Regions from separate parts of the Geobacillus stearothermophilus ATCC 12980 genome, predicted to be linked through region 3. Evidence: riboswitches for the same ligand, from Rfam matches in the RefSeq annotation. Region 3 holds a riboswitch; each other region holds the start of a gene.
What was found. Region 3 has a riboswitch for cobalamin ahead of QSJ10_RS04065 (ribonucleoside-diphosphate reductase subunit alpha). Riboswitches for the same ligand answer to the same signal wherever they lie in the genome.
Positions count from the first base shown of each region.

Region 1: another riboswitch for cobalamin. It lies ahead of QSJ10_RS07945 ((2Fe-2S) ferredoxin domain-containing protein); the one in region 3 lies ahead of QSJ10_RS04065 (ribonucleoside-diphosphate reductase subunit alpha).
Region 2: another riboswitch for cobalamin. It lies ahead of QSJ10_RS09475 (ABC transporter substrate-binding protein); the one in region 3 lies ahead of QSJ10_RS04065 (ribonucleoside-diphosphate reductase subunit alpha).

Region 1 is NZ_CP128494.1:1,468,193-1,472,446, forward strand. It holds gene QSJ10_RS07930 (energy-coupling factor transporter transmembrane component T family protein) at 1-193, opposite strand, end outside; gene QSJ10_RS07935 (energy-coupling factor ABC transporter substrate-binding protein) at 177-470, opposite strand; gene QSJ10_RS07940 (energy-coupling factor ABC transporter permease) at 475-1,191, opposite strand; gene QSJ10_RS07945 ((2Fe-2S) ferredoxin domain-containing protein) at 1,219-1,617, opposite strand; cobalamin riboswitch at 1,803-1,996, opposite strand; gene rraA (ribonuclease E activity regulator RraA) at 2,057-2,542, opposite strand; tRNA gene QSJ10_RS07955 (tRNA-Gln) at 2,781-2,852, opposite strand; gene QSJ10_RS07960 (glycerophosphodiester phosphodiesterase family protein) at 3,026-3,907, shown strand; gene QSJ10_RS07965 (IS982 family transposase) at 4,064-4,254, shown strand, end outside.
Region 2 is NZ_CP128494.1:1,749,392-1,753,645, forward strand. It holds gene QSJ10_RS09470 (FecCD family ABC transporter permease) at 1-477, opposite strand, end outside; gene QSJ10_RS09475 (ABC transporter substrate-binding protein) at 464-1,423, opposite strand; cobalamin riboswitch at 1,563-1,761, opposite strand; gene QSJ10_RS09480 (PH domain-containing protein) at 2,100-2,714, opposite strand; gene QSJ10_RS15645 (hypothetical protein) at 2,910-3,107, opposite strand; partial or broken gene QSJ10_RS09485 (APC family permease) at 3,131-3,483, opposite strand; gene QSJ10_RS09490 (acetamidase/formamidase family protein) at 3,497-4,254, opposite strand, start outside.
Region 3 is NZ_CP128494.1:747,947-752,200, forward strand. It holds partial or broken gene asnB (asparagine synthase (glutamine-hydrolyzing)) at 1-1,051, shown strand, start outside; cobalamin riboswitch at 1,253-1,448, shown strand; gene QSJ10_RS04065 (ribonucleoside-diphosphate reductase subunit alpha) at 1,579-3,861, shown strand; partial or broken gene QSJ10_RS04070 (ribonucleotide-diphosphate reductase subunit beta) at 3,936-4,254, shown strand, end outside.

The sequences.
Region 1 (4,254 bases), 720 kb from region 3:
TTCCATACACGGAAAACGGCACTCGTGCACGAGCGACAATCCAATACGCCATTCCGATGAGCACAAGCCATTGTTCGCGCCAGCCGCCCATCATGACAACGGCAAGCATAACAAACGCCACGATCAGCTTCCACTCCGCCCGCCATGCCCGCAGCCGGTTGTCATACGCCCAACGGTCAAACTCGCGAATCATGGCTGTTTTTCCGCTCCGAACGCCCTTTGTACAACCCGACGACGTAGCCGATCACGCCGGCGCCAAGCGCGGCTTGCAGCGAGAACAGAAGCGTTTCGACTTCGCCGCCTGGAGGGGTGAAGATCGACTCAAACCACGGCCGATAATGCGGGTTGAGCGTTTGAATGGCTTTTTCCGCCTGATCGTCCGTTCCACCGAATTCCGATCCGCGCGCCCACCAAAGAGGAATGATGACAAGCAAAGCAGCCAGCAACACGAGCAAGCCATTTTTCTTCATCGCATTACGCCTCCTTTTCCTTTTGGAACAGCGGAGAAGCTTGATAGGAGGAAAGCCAGTTCCAGACGATTACCGTTATGATGCCTTCCGTCACCGCCAACGGCACTTGAGTAATGGCAAAAATGCCGGCGAATTTCAAAAACGAGGCGGTGACTCCCCCATCAGGAGACGGAAACGCCAGGGCAAGCTGCAGGGACGTCATGACATATGTAGCCAAATCAGACAAACAAGCGGCAAGAAACAAAGCCGCTCGATTGGATACCGCCCCTTTTCGGCACAGTTGATACACTCCGTACGCGACGAACGGGCCGACGATCGCCATCGACATCGCATTGGCCCCAAGCGTCGTCACTCCTCCGTGGGCAAGAAGCAGCGCTTGAAAGAGAAGAACGACTGTGCCGATCACCACCATCACCCATGGTCCAAACAAAACCGAGCCGAAGCCGATCCCGGTCGGATGCGAGCTGCTGCCGGTGACGGATGGAATTTTCAACGCCGACAATACAAATGTAAACGCGCCAGCTAACGCCATCAGAAGCTTATGTTCGGGGTGCTGCTTCAGCGTATGCACAAGCCGCCGCAATCCGAACACAAAGAACGGCAAAAACAACAGCCACCAAAACAGCGCCCATTTGACAGGCAAAAATCCTTCCATAATGTGCATGGCATACGCTTCATTTTCATTCGTCAACAAAAAATAGGAAACGAACAAAGCCGCCATTTTGCTCCATCGAACCGCTCTCTTCATTTATCCCTTCACTCCTTTCGCAGCATGTTCCGTTTTCCGTTTTCCGCTTGGCGCCTCCCGTTCGCCGGCTGGCGTCAACACCAATTCGCCTTCGTATTCATACGTCGCCCACTCCCGCATCGGAACCCCCTCACCCAAATGAGCGCGCACAACCTCCTTCGCCCGCTCCGGCGTTATCTGTCGATACCAGACGCCTTGCGGATAGACGATCATCACGCACGCGTCTTGGCATCGTCCGTTGCAGCGCGTCCTTGTTGTATGGACAGCGTCGTCAAGCCCGAGACGGGCGATCTCCTCGCGCACCGCCGTTGTCACATCATCCCCGCCATGGCGGAGGCACGTCCCTCCGTTGCAAATGAGCACATGATGCTTCATTCCCCGCAAATCCCATGTCGCCACCGAATCCCCCCTTTTTGGCTAGAATGATAGAATTTAGACGCAGACAGACGGGCAGGTTTTCGGCAAAAGAAAAAGCACCTCTACAGCAGAGGTGCAGAAAAATGTATACGAAAGCCGTAAACGGCCCAAACAGGCCCAATGCAGCCATCATTCTCCCGCACGTCTGCCTATAGTCCCGTAGGCATCCGTCCGATCCAAACAAGGCAGGTCTCCTGACTTAGGATCATCGCTTGACGGCGTCTTCCCGAAGCATCCTTCAGTGACTTGTTGCCGCAAAGCTCCCCATCACAGTGGCGGGCACCGTGCCGGATTTTCACCGGGCTTCCCTTTTCACCCAAACCCTAGAGCAGGCTTAGGCACCTTGTTTGTCTTACCGCCATATATGCGCTGTCATGGAACAAGCATCCGTTTTCATCGTAGTACAACCAATGCGTTGCCGTCAACCGTTTTTTGCCGACCAATCTTCGCGGGCGACGACAACGCCGTCGGCATCGGCGTACACGTATGCGCCCGGCTCCCAGCGGACGCCGCCGAACTCGAGCACAACGTCGCGGACGCCTTTTCCTTCTTTTTTGCTTTTCACTGGGCACGTGCCGATCGCCATGACCCCAAGCGGCATGCGGCCGATTTCCGCCGAATCGCGAATGCAGCCGTGGATGATGACGCCGGCAAGCCCCCGGTCGCAGGCGATTTGCGCCAACCGGTCGCCTAATAGCGCCACGCGGCGCGAGCCTTTTCCATCGACCACGAGCACCGTCCCCGGCAGCACCGTCTCGAGCGCTTCACGGACAAGGACGTTGTCCTCAAACACGTCGACCGTCGCGATCGGCCCGGAAAACATCCGTTTTCCGCCGTACGATTGAAACGAAAGTTCGCACACTTGCAACTCATCTAAACATTGATCGCATAAATCAGCTGTTTTCATGATCCTCTCCCCTTTCGTTTTTTTTCATTCGCCACCATTCGTCAAAATCCTGCCGACACCACATTTTTTTGCGGCGCTGCTTCTGCTCGGGCATCGGATGCGTGTCCTTGCGGGGCCGCTGAAAACGATAAAAAGATGTTCTCGTCCCCGCTTTCCGGCGAACGAAAAAACGGCCCCGCACAACATGGCGGAAGCCGTTTTGGCCGCCGGGACGTGCGGACCCCGTCCGGCGATTCAGCTGGGCTAGCTGGATTCGAACCAGCGCATCACGGAGTCAAAGTCCGTTGCCTTACCGCTTGGCTATAGCCCAACGTTTTGTTGTCGTTTACAGTATGCGTCATGATGGTGCACGTTATGCATCAACCTGAATATTCTTTTGCTTGATGTGCGACACTATCGGTACAAACATCCTTTCCCTGCTATATCCCCTCGTTTTCTCTCGCACTTGTTTTTCCGATATGATACTGGAAGGGAGAGATGTCTATGCGCCGGATCACGGTTTTTCGCATCTATCTTTGCGCATTGTTTTTGTTATCGCTGCCGATCGTCTTAGCGGCCGCGGCTGCCTGGCAGCCACCCAGCCAGCCGAAAACCACCGTCATCGCCCACCGCGGCGCGTCCGGACACGCGCCGGAGCATACGCTCTCATCCTACCGCCTCGCCGCCCGCATGAATGCCGATTATATCGAAGTCGATGTGCGCGCAACGAAAGACGGGAAGCTCGTTGTCCTGCATGATGCGACGCTCGCCCGGACGACAAATGTCGAAACGGTTTACCCGCACCGGTCGCCATGGCGAGTCAGCGATTTTTCATTGCGTGAGCTCAAAAAATTGGATGCCGGATCGTGGTTCGATCCACGCTTTGCCGGCGAATGCGTTCCGACGCTTGATGAGGTGGTTCGGATGCTGAAAGCGGAACGTGTAAACGTTCCGTTGTACGTCGAAACGAAACAGCCCGGCATCGAACGGGCGGTCGCCCGCCTATTGCAAAAACACGGCGTTCTCCAGCGCGGAAGCGTCATGTTTCAATCGTTCCATCCAGAAAGTTTGCAGGCGCTCCGCCCGCTCATCCCGCGCGGCGTCCCGCTCATTCAATTGGTCGGCGAAAAGGAAGCGCGAAGTGGCCGCGACGAGCTGTTGCAACAAATCGCCGTCTATGCCGATGGCATCGGCTTGCCGCTCCCAGCCGTCACCGAAGAGTGGGTGCGCGCCGCCCATGGCCGCGGGCTCATGGTTCACGTCTATACCGTCAATGAACCACACGATCTCGCTCGCCTATGCGCCATGGGCGTGGACGGTGTGTTCACCGATTATCCAGACCGCCCTGGCCGCATTGCCGCCTGCCGTCGTTTGCCCCGTCATTGACCCGCCTTCAGGGAGCCAGGGGGAGCTTATTTTTTACATAATGTTATTATGGTTACCCGTGGTGCTAGATAAACTTGAGCAAGCATAAAAATAGCCCTTGCTGGCGGATCTCCTGTAGAATGAAAGTGCGACCTGCCATTCGAAAGGAGAACCCCCATGCAAGAGCACTTTCATTTTACTACAGATCGGGCCAAGATTCAAAAGCAATATGCCGCCATTTTCGTTTTTGTTTCTGCTCAACTTTCATGCATTCAGGTGCATCTTCATCGTCGAAATCGCCATTTGGTCAAGCAAGAGGACGCTGTCATCATCGCCATTCATCTTTTAGGAAAGCTGCTCGGTTTTAC
Region 2 (4,254 bases), 1.0 Mb from region 3:
GATCGTCTCAACCGACATGCGCCGCTCCACAGTGCGAGTGAACGCCAAAACGGCGGCAAGCGTCGCCATGCCAAACAAGATGCTCACGACCGGCAGCGTGAACGTGCCAAAGAACGGCCATTGCCAGCCGAGAAAGATGACGAGCACCGCCCCGACCGACGCGCCGGACGAGACACCGAGCGTGTACGGATCGGCGAGCGCATTTTTTAACAGCCCTTGAAACGCGGACCCGGCCAGCGCCAATGACGCCCCGACCAAAAACGCAAGCACGACGCGCGGCAAGCGGATCGCCATCACGATCGGCACCCAATCAGCCGGAATGTGGCGAGGCAGCGCCGCTCCGAACCATTCAGCCGCCAAAATGCGGACAATAGAAGAAAAGGGAATCGACAGCGATCCTGTCGATACCCCTACGAGAAGCGATAACACGGCCGCGGTGACGGCCAATATATACATCCACATTTTACTTGAACACATCCGGGTAAATGGCTTTGGCAAGTTCCTCGACCCCTTCGACAAGGCGCGGACCCGGTCGGCTTACTAAGTCGGTGTTGACGTCATACACCCGCTTGTTTTTCACCGCCGGCACGTCTTTCCAAGCGGCGCGCGCCAACACTTGCTTCGCTCCGCCGTATGTCGTGATGATGACATCCGGCTTATAGGCCACGGCTTTTTCTTCCGTCACCATCGGCCAGCCTTCCAAGCTGCCGGCGACGTTTTTCGCCGAAATCACTTGAAGCATCTCATCCATAAACGTCCCTTTGCCGGCCGTATAAATTTGCGGCGGCGGCGACACTTCAATCCAGACATTGGCCTGTTTGTCCGCCGGGATTTGTTTCGCTTTTTCTTTGATTTTCGCAAGCTTCTCTTTCATCTCATCAATCACTTGCTTCGCTTTGTCTGTCGTCCCGGTCGCTTTGCCGATCAAGTCGATGGACGCATATACATCGTCGAACGACTTCGCGTCATTGACGACAAGCACGGTAATGCCGGCGTCTTTCAATTGCTTGAGGCCATCGCGCGAGTTATGGGCGCTTGACGCGTGGGCCAAGACGAGATCCGGTTTGAGCGAAATGATTTTCTCGACGTTGAATTCCATGCCGCCGATTTTCGTTTTCGTTTTGACGTCTTCCGGATAATTGTCAAAATCGCTGACGCCGACGATCTTATCGCCCAACCCCAACGCATAGGCGATTTCCGTATTGCTCGGGATGAGCGAGACGATTTTTTTCGGTTCCGCTTTGATCGTGACATCCTCGCCAAGCCCGTCTTTCACCGTCACCGGAAACGCCGCTTGTTCCGTTTTCGGTTCTTCTTTTTTCGCAGGCTGGACGTTGCTATTGGCTCCACTGCTGCAGCCGACCAGCACGGCGGCCAAAAGGAAGAACACCGCCACCACCGCCGGCCATGTCCAACGTTTCATCCGTCATTCCCCCTTCGATGATGTATGTACAACAAAAAAGCCCATTCCGTCCGAACGGGGAATGAGCACGAAACAGACCGCCAATGGGCACAACAATGCCCTGTACGACTGTTTCCACGTCTCACCCCCCGAAGATTCGGAAACTGCGGCAAGCAAGGCAGGTCTACTGGCTCATGCTTCATCCTACTCTGAAGCCTTCCCGTACGGAAAACAGCGCAAGCCATCTGTCCGTACAGTGGCGATTTCATTTCGTCCGCATTGACAGTTGCGGGGACAGCTCCGGATTCCCACCGGATTCCCTATTAAGCCTTTTCGGCGCCTTGCTGCGAGTTGATGAATTTGTCGGATATGGACATTTTTATATTAAAGCAAGGCCTGGCATTTGACAACTGTGAATTTTACAGTGGGCTGGCGGCAGGCGGTCATCGATCACTTTTGCGGTCAGGCAGCTCGGCTCCAGTGTCCGTGTTTTGTACGGAACTCCGCATGCGCCGTTGCATCGAGCTCCGCGATGTCAAATGCCGCCATGTTGCCTATTCATCGATTCCCACAAACCTCATCTTTTGAGTTTCTTCCGGCTGCGGAGAAACGTTCCTTTTCCATATGTCGCTAAAAAAATTAGGAAAGACGCCCCACCTCTGGCACGGCGTCTTTCCCCGATACAACCTTCATCTCGTCACTGTTGAATATATTTGTCAAACACAAAGCCGAAATCCTTCACCGTATAGTTCTTTTTCGCTTCCGTCAGCCAGCGAAAAGCGTATTCATTCACGACTTGAAAATCCGCCGACACATTGGCGCCGTCACCGCGCATGTTGGCCAACACCTTGGCCGCCAGTTCCAAACTCCGCTCCGCATAGTGGAACTTCGTTTCGTTTTCATGGCAAATCTCCGCGATCGCCAGCAGCGATTTATACAAATCTTTCAGTTCCTCAATATGCTTTTTATGCACATCAATGGAGTAGGAATGCGGTCCAATTTTAAATTTAATTTCCGCATCCAAATCGACCGTCCCGGACGTTTCGAGCGATACGTCGGAAATCGGATGCTTGTAGTAATCGTAGCGGCGCAGCGTCCGTTTTTTGCTCGCGGCGCTCGTGCCGTCCAAATGAATGAGCGCGCGGTTGGTGAAGCAATACTCATCCGATTTTGATTTGATAAGAAAATAGATTTTCTCCCCATCCTCGTGCATCACATAATCATCGGCATCGACTTTGTCATAGTCTTTCGGCTGAATGACCGAACCGATGTCGCTTAACCCAAGCACATCGGCGGCGACTTTTCCAAACATGCTCATGTTCCTCCGGCTCCTTCCACGTTTTATCGGCGCCCGCCTATTGGCGGATGAACGGCGTTTTGCCTTAACAAGGCGCCGTAATCTCATACCTCTCATCTATGTAATACGTCGAGATCGGAAAAACGTTTCATCGCCTCTAAAAATCAAAGACCCAACGCCTTTTATGACGGCGTCAGGCCTTACAAGCGACTACAGTTCCCCGCTTAGACGGGAGTCTTTGTTCGTGAGCCGCAAAAAGATCAGGTAAACGAGTCCAATCGCGATCCAAATCAATCCGAGCTTTTTGCTGAGCGGGTCAAGATTGACCCACACATAACCGATGATGATAAAGCCGATAAGCGGGAACAAGAAATGATTGATGTAATCGTTGCTCTTTTGTTTGTGCAAAAAATAATTTATCACTAACGAGAATAGAGAAGAGCCGGAACGAAAATGTAATCAAGCAAAATGCCCCACCCTGCCATAAAACCGACATATTCATTCCCCGCTGGGCGTAGGAATACACGGAACCAGCGATTGGAAACGCTTCGGCCATTCTAGCGTAGCTCAGGGCAGTGAAAATCATCCCCACCATTCCGATTAAGTATGCTAAGGCGACCATCCCTTTTGACCCTTGCGCTACATACCCGTAAATGCCAAAAGGGGCGATCGGCACCATAAACACCATCCCGTAAATCAACAAATCAACAAATGTGAGCGACCGTTTTAATTCCTGTTTATAACCGAGCGACTCAACCGATGTGTTCGTTTCAAGTTGCGCCATCGCCGTTCCCTCCTCAATCCTCAAACAGGCGGATGCCATACGCTTCAAGCACAAATCGCGGTACAAAGAAACGCGCCGTGACGAGCGGGTCAACGACTTGGCTGATTTGTGTCTGACCGGCAGCGCTGAGCACCATCGTCAAATGGTTCAGCGTCAACGGAGTATGCGGCAACAGCAAATCAACCATTTCCGCAACCGACTGTTTGACCGCTTCATCCAATGTTTTGGCCGAGACGATCGTCGCAATGCCATCATCGTTTTGCAACAGTGGATGGTTGAGCGAATATCCTTTCATCACCCGGACGGTAACCGTCACTTCCCCTGGAATTTCAATTCCAGACACACCGATTTCGCCGTCCCCCATCGCCGCATGCAAGTCACCCAATGCAAACAATGCACCTTTTACAAATACAGGAAAATAAACGGTTGCTCCTGTTGTAATGAGCTTTGTATCCATATTGCCTCCATGCGGCCCGGGCGTCCCGCACGACACATCCTCACCGCTCGGCGCTACCCCGATGACGCCAATCATTGGATTTAATGGAATAGAAAGATGCTCGTCAAATATAGCCCGGTTTTCTTCTACTGGAATCATTTTTGCTTCAAACTGCGGAATCCGGTCTCCAAGCACCCCGAGCCCTGGTCCGACAGTCATGACCCCCTGTCCTTTGAGGCGAATCTGTTCAATTTTTACCGCTAAAATGTCACCGGGTTCCGCCCCTTCAATATAGATCGGTCCGGTCGCCGGATTGATATGATTCCAATCGATCG
Region 3 (4,254 bases):
TTCCGTCGGGTTTGAGCGGGAAGGGTTCAGTGAAATCGATGTCGCAAAAGAAACCGCAGAGAAGCTTGGGGTAGACAACATTAGCTATGTCATCTCACCGCAGGAGTATATGGAAGAGCTGCCGAAAATTATGTGGCATATGGACGATCCGCTTGCCGATCCTGCGGCGGTGCCGCTTTATTTTGTCGCTCGTGAGGCGAGAAAGCATGTCACGGTTGTGCTTTCCGGCGAGGGGGCGGACGAGCTGTTCGGCGGTTACAACATTTACCGCGAACCAGAGTCGTTGCGGCTGTTTGCGCGCATGCCAAACATCGTAAAAGCGGTGTTGCGGGTGATCGCGAAGATGCTTCCGGACGGGATGAAAGGAAAAAGCTTTTTGGAGCGCGGAACGACGCCGCTTGAAGAACGGTATGTCGGCAATGCGAAAATCTATAGCGAAAAGGAAAAAGCGGCGTTGCTCAAAACGTACCGAGGAGGGTGCGAATATACGGCGGTGACGGCTCCGTTTTACCGCGAAACGCTTCATGACCCACCCGTCAACCGGATGCAGTATATTGATCTTCATACATGGCTAAGGGGCGATATTTTAGTCAAAGCGGACAAAATGACGATGGCCCATTCGCTTGAGCTGCGCGTTCCCTTTTTAGACAAAAAGGTATTTGAGGTTGCTAGGCAAATCGCCCCTGACATGAAAACCGCCAACGGCACAACGAAATATATTTTACGTAAAGCCGCCGAAGGCATCGTACCGGATCATGTGTTAAACCGGAAAAAATTAGGGTTTCCCGTGCCGATTCGCCACTGGCTGAAAAACGAAATGTATGACTGGGCGAGACAGCTCATCAACGAAAGCGAAACTGATCATCTGTTCCATAAGGACGTGCTCTATCGGCTGCTGGATGAACATGCCCGCCACAAGGCGGATCATAGCCGCAAGCTGTGGACGGTCTTGGCGTTTATGGTTTGGCATCAAGTCTATGTGGAAAAGAAGTACGATTTTGCTCCATCCGTACAAAACGAGAAGCGGCCAGCGTCTGTTTTGGAGGCGTAGCAGGGAAACGACAGGGCGTTCTAAGGGCGACACCTAGAACGCCTTTTTCGATGGTGCGGACAGTTTCCTTGCCTTTGGCGAAGCGAAAGAGAAAATTTGCTTTCTCCCGCTCTTGCAATTTTCCCAGTTTTGGTATATGCTTGTTCCATCAGGATGCTAAACTACTATATATTGGTTTTGAGGTCTTTTTTTACAACTACATATTGTTCTGCTAAGCAACGGTGTCCATCAGGACTTAATAGGGAATCCGGTGCGAATCCGGAACTGCCCCCGCAACTGTATGTGCGGACGAAATGGGATGGCCACTGGCGGCAAGAGCCATTCGGCGCGCCGCTGGGAAGGCCCCAAAGTAGGACGATGCACGAGTCAGGAGACCTGCCTTGCTTGGAACGTTTCATGTTCTTCGGGGTGTGAGAAGATGAAACGATAGGGGAAAAGAACAAGGAGTTCGTCTGCCTTTTTTCGTCTGTCGTTTCATCCGCTCGCCTGCCCGAGCGGATTTTTTTATGGAAGGAGAGAAGAAACGAATGACCACATTGACGAAAACGATCATCCTCGATGATCAAGGGAAGTCGGTTTCGTTTTCACGTGAAGAGTTTGTGTCGCTGATTGGGCAAGCCGCGGCTGGATTCGGCCGTCTGTCGCTTGATGAATACGTCGAGCGTGTTTGGCAGCTTCTTAGCCGAAAGGAGTCCGTCACGGTAGAACAGCTGCACCAAACGGCTATTTTGGAAGGACTTTCTTACATTGATGAAGAGGAGCCGGACTGGACGTTTGTGTGCGCCCGGCTGTATTTGCGGCAATTGTACCGCGAGGCGGCACGGCAGCGCGGGTACGAGGAACGCGAGCGGTATGGCGATTTCTACTCGCTGCTTGTTGCGCTGACGGAACAAGGGGTGTACAGTCCGTTCTTGCTTGAACGTTATACGAAAGAAGAAGTCGACGCCATCGGTGCATTTCTTGATCCGGAGAAGGACAAGCTGTTTACGTACATTGGGCTGCGCACGCTCGCGGACCGGTATTTGGCCCGCGATTATGAGCGGCGGTTGTATGAATTGCCGCAGGAGCGGTTTTTGGTCATTGCCATGACGCTCATGGCGAATGAACCGCAAAAGCGGCGCCTTGCGCTCGTGAAGGAAGCGTATTGGGCGTTAAGCAACTTATACATGACCGTGGCGACGCCGACGCTTGCCAACGCTGGGAAGTCGTACGGCCAGCTCTCAAGCTGCTTTGTCGATACGGTCGATGACAGCTTGCAAGGAATTTATGACAGCAACACCGACATCGCCAATTTGTCGAAATCGGGCGGCGGCATCGGCGTCTATTTAGGCAAAATCCGGTCGCGCGGCAGCGACATCAAAGGATTCAAAGGGGTCTCCTCCGGCGTCATCCCGTGGATGAAGCAGTTGAACAATACAGCGGTGAGCGTCGATCAGTTGGGACAGCGAAAAGGAGCCATTTCCGTCTATTTGGATGTATGGCATAAAGACATTTTTGCGTTTCTCGATGCGCGGCTCAACAACGGCGACGAACGGCTGCGGACGCATGATTTGTTCACCGGCGTGTGCATCCCTGATTTGTTCATGGAGCAAGTCGAACAGCGCGGCGACTGGTACTTGTTTGATCCGCATGAAGTGCGGAAGGTGATGGGGTTTAGCTTGGAAGATTTTTATGATGAGGAAAAAGGGCGCGGGAGTTTCCGCGAGAAATATTGGCAATGCGTCAACGAACCAAGGCTGTCGAAAGAAAAAGTGCCGGCGATCGACGTGATGAAAAGCATTATGCGCAGCCAGCTCGAGTCGGGGACGCCGTTTATGTTTTACCGCGATGAAGTGAACCGGCAAAACCCGAACCGCCATCTCGGGATGATCTACTGCAGCAACCTTTGCACGGAAATCGCGCAAAACCAAAGCCCGACAGTGACGAAGCGGCAATATGTGAAAGACGGGACGATCATCATTGAGAAAATCCCAGGCGATTTTGTCGTCTGCAACTTATCGTCGATCAACTTGGCGCGGGCGGTGACCGACGGCGTTTTGGCGCGGCTGATCCCGATTCAAATGCGGATGCTCGATAATGTCATTGATTTAAACAATATCCCTGTGCTGCAAGCCGGCCTGACGAACGAAAAATACCGCGCTGTCGGGCTTGGAACCTTTGGCTGGCATCATTTGTTGGCGTTAAAAGGCATTCGCTGGGAGTCGGACGAAGCGGTCCGCTATGCCGACGAGCTGTATGAAACGATCGCGTATTTGGCGATTCAAGCGAGCATGGAGCTCGCCAAAGAGAAAGGGAGCTACCCGGCGTTTCCGGGGTCGGACTGGCAGACAGGCGCTTATTTTGAGCGGCGCGGCTACGAAAGCCACGGTGAATTGGATTGGGATCGGCTGAAGCAAGACGTGGCCCGCTATGGGATGCGAAACGGCTATGTGATGGCGGTGGCGCCGAACGCCTCGACGTCGATCATCGCCGGCAGTACAGCGAGCATTGACCCGATTTTCTTAAAAGTGTACGCCGAGGAAAAGAAAGATTATAAGATTCCCGTTACGGTGCCGGATTTAAACGAACAGACGACATGGTATTACAAATCGGCGTACCATATCGACCAGCGCTGGAGCATCAAGCAAAACGCCGCCCGCCAGCGCCATGTCGACCAAGCCATCTCCTTTAACTTCTACGTCGTGAACACGATTAAGGCAAAAGAGCTGCTCGATTTGCATTTGACGGCGTGGAAATCGGGGCTGAAAACGACGTATTACGTGCGTTCGACATCGGGGACGATCGACGAGTGCGATTCTTGCGCGAGCTGACGGTCTTCCCCCAGACGTTGCCGATTCCGGGGAAAGATTCACGCCGAAGCTTAGCTGAAAGGGAGGAATGGATCATGACAATCAGCTTAGTCAAACGGCCGATTATGGATCCAGAGGCGCCGAACCGTTCGACGGGCATTATCAACGGCCGCTGCTCGAATGTGTTGAACTGGGACGATATCGCCTACCCATGGGCGTATGCGAAATATAAGCGAATGCTCGCCAACTTTTGGACGCCGTTTGAAATCAATATGGCCCAAGATGTGAAGCAGTTTCCGCAGCTGACCGCCCGCGAGCAGGATGCGTTTTTGAAAATCATTGGACTCTTGGCGCTGCTTGACAGCATCCAAACCGACTACGCCGGACGTGTCGCTGATTACATTACGGACCCGA